Prochlorococcus marinus str. MIT 1214: one gene and its partner. The protein of the gene in region 1 interacts with the protein of each later gene in a pairwise test. Links are inferred from orthologs where the notes say so. Each region holds a gene or a part of one and is shown on either strand. Other genes may lie near its edges.

What was found.
Region 2: the proteins of purT (region 1) and crtE interact in binary tests that used the Escherichia coli proteins (3 or more experiments, as listed by UniProt). The link is inferred for Prochlorococcus marinus str. MIT 1214 from one-to-one orthologs.

The regions. Positions count from the first base shown.
Region 1 is NZ_CP114777.1:470,121-473,374, reverse strand. The notes cover bases 285-3,121. They hold purT (formate-dependent phosphoribosylglycinamide formyltransferase), read left to right. Parts: upstream 285-1,039; coding sequence 1,040-2,203; downstream 2,204-3,121. Other genes in these bases: O5639_RS02740 (DUF4278 domain-containing protein), read left to right, coding at 3,073-3,121; O5639_RS02745 (hypothetical protein), read left to right, coding at 2,262-2,453; O5639_RS02755 (hypothetical protein), read right to left, coding at 381-596. Outside these bases: O5639_RS02760 (DUF3804 family protein), read right to left, coding at 1-236; more of O5639_RS02740, read left to right, coding at 3,122-3,243. UniProt on the Escherichia coli protein: Involved in the de novo purine biosynthesis. Catalyzes the transfer of formate to 5-phospho-ribosyl-glycinamide (GAR), producing 5-phospho-ribosyl-N-formylglycinamide (FGAR). Formate is provided by PurU via hydrolysis of 10-formyl-tetrahydrofolate.
Region 2 is NZ_CP114777.1:616,698-619,892, forward strand. Bases 287-3,064 are described here. They hold crtE (geranylgeranyl diphosphate synthase CrtE), read right to left. Parts: upstream 2,237-3,064; coding sequence 1,337-2,236; downstream 287-1,336. Other genes in these bases: O5639_RS03865 (ATP-dependent DNA helicase), read right to left, coding at 287-828; O5639_RS03870 (divergent PAP2 family protein), read right to left, coding at 825-1,340; folD (bifunctional methylenetetrahydrofolate dehydrogenase/methenyltetrahydrofolate cyclohydrolase FolD), read right to left, coding at 2,279-3,064. Outside these bases: more of O5639_RS03865, read right to left, coding at 1-286; more of folD, read right to left, coding at 3,065-3,190.

The DNA.
Region 1 (3,254 bases):
CACATTGCAGCATTTGAACCTAAAAGTTCAAATTTGTGTACCTTTGTGATTTCTGCGCTTTCTAGTACAAGATCTCCTGAGGACCACATATCTTGAAAACCTTTTGCATCTATCGGATTCCCACTTGGTCTTATAAACAAAAAGTCAGGGGTTGCATTGTCTAAAAAGAATGATCCCATTCTTTCTGTAGAAGCAAACGCTTCGAGGATGGAGAGGATTTCTTCTTTAGATGACATTGATCAATTAAAAACACTAAATTCAGGATTACAGATTTGCTAAATAATGGATGTTTCCTTTGCCATTTTTTCTTATTGTGCTGACAATAATAATTAACTCTCCTACTTGGGAAATACAAAAATAAATGAGTTTACATAGAATAGTTAGGCAGCTTTTCTCGATAAATCATTGGCGGAAAGAGATATAATTTCACCTTTTGGTGTTTTATAAACTCTCTCTACAATTTCACCTTCAGTGATGATTACTTTAGTATTCATTGAACCTGAGGGCAATGTCTTAATGGCTGGGACAAGAGCTTCTTTTAAATCAGGGAACTGCTCCAAATCCTTGAAGTCTTTAATTTTCTTCTTAGAAACCATTCCAATAAATAAGACGAAATTATCCCTTCCTTTTAACTAACTTCTCTACATTCGTAAAGAGCTTGTATGGCTAATCCTCACTCTATAGGACTAACGTGAAAAAATTAGATATATTTTTTGGATTAGGAATTGCTTTTATAAGCTTGTTTTCATTGTTTTCAAAAGTGTTGTATCTGATGTCCAAAATCAATACCATTGCAGTACTCAAAAGCAGGTATCCAAAAATTACTTGTTGTCGTGGAAATATCTTTCTTCTATCTTATTGAGTCGAAAAGCAATCACGAATGATCAATTGATTTTATCCATCTACAACAAGCGCTCTGTTGTACTAAGAATAATTTTTTCCTTTCAGTGTCTCTGTTAATTTCTACTTCTTTTTTTTATTTTCAATTCTGTTTAAGAGATATTATATTAATTTATATTTTTGACCTATAGATATGATTATGAACGTTTTTCCAAAGAAAATAATGCTTTTAGGTAGTGGAGAATTAGGGAAAGAGGTGGCAATAGCAGCTAAAAGATTAGGTTGTTATGTTATTGCATGTGACAGATATAATGATGCGCCAGCCATGCAGATAGCTGATCAATTTGAAGTATTAAATATGAATAATGCTAGTGACTTAAAAGAAGTAATATATAAATGTAAACCTGATATAATTATTCCTGAAATTGAGGCCCTTGCAGTAGATGTATTAAAGGAAATCGAACAAGAAATAACAGTAATACCAAATGCAAGAGCCACTGCAATAACTATGAATAGAGATAAAATCAGAGATTTAGCTGCTAACGAATTAAATATAAGAACTGCAAAATTTAGTTATGCGATGAATCAATCCGAGCTTTATTTGAATGCAGAGTCGATTGGTTATCCATTATTAATTAAGCCAGTTATGAGTTCTTCAGGTAAAGGACAAAGTTTAGTTAATAATAAAAATGATTTAGTCCAGGCTTGGAATTTGGCTATTGAAAAATCAAGAGGTAAATCAAATAAAATTATATTAGAGGAATTTATTGATTTTGATTTAGAAATTACTTTATTAACTATTAGACAATTTAATGGCAAAACATTATTTTGTGCACCGATTGGACACGAGCAAAAGAATGGAGATTATCAATGTAGTTGGCAACCAGCTAAATTAACTGAAAGTGTTTTAGATAAGGCTAAAAAGATAGCCAAATGTGTCACTGATAATCTTGGTGGAGTTGGTTTGTTTGGCGTTGAATTTTTTATTAAGGGTGAGGAGGTGATTTTTTCAGAGCTGTCACCAAGACCACATGACACAGGCTTAGTAACTTTGATTAGCCAAAATTTAAATGAGTTTGAATTACACCTTAGAGCTGTTTTAGGTATCCCAATTCCAGAAATAGTTTGTCATGGAGCGTCTGCGAGCAGAGTGATTTTGGCTTCCCAGAAAACTTCAAACATAGCTTTTACGGGACTTGAAGATGCCTTAAGTCAATCGAATACAGGTATATTTATATTTGGCAAGCCGAGCTCTACTGAAGGTCGTCGAATGGGAGTAGCTGTAGCAAAAGCTGAAACCCTCGATGAGGCAAGAATCAAAGCTGATAAAGCAGCTCAATCAGTCCGATTTATAAATGAATAATTTTAATTCAGATTGTTTATCCGATTTCATTAAGTGCAAGTCGATTTGGTTTCTATTTTTGACTGAGTTAAATTGGAATCCAAGTGCTATTAATCCTCTTGAGTTGGTCCCTGAATCTTTTTGGCCTGAAGTTACCGATCTCTTAATCGAAGCTAGATATATTGGTCAAAGCAGGAAGTATTACCTCAAAGAGTCTGATAAATATATGGATTATTTAAGTAAAGGTGGTAGGCCTTTTAAAGCGGATTGAAAAACATACATATTCTTTAACTTCTTAGCAACTTCCTGTAGCACCGTAATTGTTAACATTTTTGTATCTTGCCTTGCCTAACAAAAACTAAATTACAACAGATTTATGGTGATAGAGGATCCGAAATTTCGTTTATTCATGCTTTTTTGATCAATTTAATAGTGATAGTATTTTTTAGATACTGGGTATTAAATAACGAGGCTTTTGTGTGGTTACTATATGGTTTACCTTCTTGAAATTTTCTGAAAGCATTTGATTCGATTTTCAAAATATTGATTCATCTGGAGTTAAGTCGTTAATTACTTTGATAATTTTTGCCATATTAGGATCCTTTTTTGTTCTTTAATGACTTTTGTAAGAAGAGGGAAAAGGAGGAATGTTGGTTTAGTTTAAAAAAAGAAAAAAGAGGATAAATAATTAACTTTCTTAGTGATTTAAGGGTTTTTTAGTAAGAAATGCAACTATTTCGGTTAACACTACATAATTCACTGTTTTATGTATCATGAGGAACATCGTTTAAAGATAATTTCTGTTATTTTTGATACACGTTCAGCTAAATATCAAGCTGCAGTATGACTCGAGACATGGAACGGGGTCTTGAGCGCTACTAGAAAGAGCAATGACTGTTCTTACTTACAGAGGCCAAGAGTACCTTCAACACAAAGAAGCTACTCCAAAAAAAGTTGTAGAACTTAGTTACAGAAGTAACATCTACACAACTAGGCAAGCAGAAGCTAAAAAGCAGATGCAAGCATCCTTAACTTACAGAGGTAATACTTACCAAAAGTAATTTATAGGATA
Region 2 (3,195 bases), 150 kb from region 1 along the record:
ATGAATAGCTCTTCTTGCGTGAGGAACTAAATTATCAACAAATCGATTCGTAAAGCACAAAATTCTGGCTCTATCGTGATTGTCCTCTAAGGAAGACAACTTTAATGCTGTTTTGGCTCTTTCAAGCCAATTTGTTCTATCTAATATTCCAACATTACCTTTCTTAGAATTAATAACTGGAACTATTGGTGGCTGCTTACAAGGGATTTGCCCGTCTCTAATTATTTTTGCCAATTTCAAAACAGGCCCCTGATGACGAACAACTTCCCTAAGTTCAGTATTAACTGACCTTTTCATTAAAAAAACCGAGCTAGAACTTTCTCCTACTGGTGGGAGTTGAGCAGGATCACCAACAAAAACCAAACGAGTCGAGTTAAATCTTGCGCATTCAAGAGTTATCTCCAATAGTTTGGAATCAATCATTGATGCTTCATCAATTAGAACAAGTCCTAAATTCTCCAAAGAGTTCTCTGTTTGATCTGTTTTTTCACATATTTCTACATCCGCCTGTCTTTTCAACTTAAGTCGAAGCAAACGGTGAATGGTAGAGGGGAACCATGTGGGCTGAATAGATTCATTCTTTAACCCCTCCCTTAACACACCTACAGCTTTATGAGTTGGTGCAACTACGGTCCAACACAAACCTAATTCATCAACCTTTTTTAATAATTTCATCGATAAATATGTTTTGCCGCTCCCTGCAAAGCCTTTCATTACGAAGGGCTTAAAAGAATATGGGGCCTTTAGCCATTCAGTGAATAATTGAAGAGATTTTTCTTGATCCTTAGTTAAAAAAACACAATCCTCTTTTGCTATTACTTCTTTCACAAAGAAACTAATCCAATCATTTGCAAAATATGCAAAGGAGAACCAATGTAGAAAATACCTGGCAAAGCCACAATTGGACCAAGAAGACTTCCTACTAATACTTCGATTTTGGTATGCCCCAAAGATTCTTTTAAAGTGGTTTCTGAAGACACTTCCTTGGAATTATCTTTTGAAATTTGATTAACTTTTGCTGCTATTAAGCCTGCCGACCTTCTTATTCCAGAAGCATCGTACATCACAATAAAAGCAATTGCTGAAGCCAAGGCAAATACTGGATCATTAAAACCAAGCTGAAGGCCTACTCCTGCAGCGGTTCCTGTTACCAAAGCCGAATGACTTGAAGGCATACCTCCTGTTTCTAAAAGTACTGACGGTCTCCACTTTTGCTTAAAAATCAATTCAAATAATAATTTAGAAAACTGAGCAAGTCCACACGCTATTAGGCCCCATGCCAATACAGCATTATCAAGAATATAAATAAATTGAAATTCGAAACCTGGATTAAGATTCATCTATCTCTACTTGTAATGTAATCAGCCAATGCAAGAAGAGGTTTTGATTTTTCTGGCCAAGGATCAAGAGCATTTTTTGCTGTAGCGACTAAAAGATCTGCTCTCCTTCTTGATTCATCAAGACCAAGTAATTTGGGATAAGTAGTCTTATCAGCAATTAAATCCTTTCCTGCTGTTTTACCCAATACTTCACTACTTGCTGTTAAATCAAGAATGTCATCAATTATTTGAAATGCTAAGCCAATACCTCTCGCATAGACACTTAGTGCCTCCAGAAGTTTCTCATCAGCTCCTCCAATCAATGCTCCGCAAGTGACACAGGCCCTTAGCAGAGCGCCTGTTTTATGAAGGTGAATGTACTCCAAGGTTTCTAAATCAACTTCTTTCCCTTCACAGTCGAGATCAACTACTTGTCCTCCCACTAGTCCGGGAGCTCCTGCTACTAAAGAAAGCTCACCAACAATTTTCAATAGTCTCTCTGACGGTATCCCCTCTGTTCGAATTGAAACCATCTCAAAAGCTCTAGTCAATAGAGCATCTCCAGCAAGTATGGCTACCGCATCTCCGTAGACTTTGTGATTTGTTGGACGCCCTCTACGAAGATCGTCATTATCCATTGAAGGTAGATCGTCATGGATAAGAGACATTGTATGAATCATTTCCAGAGCAACTGCTGTAGGCAATGCTTTTTCAACTTCGCCTCCAGCAAGTTCGCAGGCAGCAAGACATAGTATTGGTCTTAATCTCTTCCCTCCCGCCAAAAGGGAATAACGCATTGACTCTCTTAATTTTTCTGGCTTTTCAGGGCCTAGAGACGCATCAAGCGCAACTTCAACGCGAGTTCTAGCTTTATCTAGATACTCAGCGAAGTCAAAAGAAGCGGTTGCTTCCTGCATGCAAAAAATCTATTCCTAATAATTCTCTCAGGACATTGTGATTCATGGAAGTAAATTACTAATAGTTAAAGGTAATCCACAATGTTTCTGCCACCTGTCAACCGTATTTGCTAGAAGCATTGTTACTGTCATAGGCCCTACTCCGCCAGGGACAGGCGAATAAGAAGCTACTTTATCTTCAATTTCAAATATCTTTACATCTCCACAAAGTTTAGTCTTTTTGAGCTCTTTTATATTTTCCTGATCAGGCTGAAGTCTATGTATGCCCACATCAATAACCACGCAATTCTCACTTACATGATTTTTACCAATCAAATAAGGCTTGCCAGCTGCTACCACCAGTAAATCAGCCTGCTTAGTCAAAGAAGGTAAATCTTTAGTTCTTGAATGAGCAATAGTAACAGTAGCATTTGCAGCTTCAAGCATTAAGGCCATGGGCTTACCAACAAGAATGCTACGGCCAACAACAACGGCTCTTTTTCCTTCGATTTTGATTTGATTTCGCTCAAGAAGAGACATAACACCAGCAGGCGTACATGATCTTGGGCCTTTTTCTCCCTTTATTAATTTTCCTAGGTTCAAAGGATGTAGACCATCAGCATCCTTATCAGGGTCAATGTTCCTCAGCAAGGTAGACTCATCAAGGTGGTCGGGTAATGGTAGTTGCAATAAAATTCCATCAACATTCTTATCATCATTCAAACTTTTAATGGTTTCTATAAGCTCTTCCAATGAAATATCTTCTCTTAAATGCTTTGCGAAACTTCTAACACCTATTCGATCGCATGCTTTTTCCTTGTAATTGACATAAACTCCACTGGCAGGATCATTCCCAACCCTAAGGACAGCAAGACCAGGTGGACGTTCCGCAACTTCCAAACCAGATTGGATAGCCTTTTGAAGTATGAGTTCAAGCTCCTGAGCAAGTTTTTTTCCATCTAAAATTTTTGGCATAAATA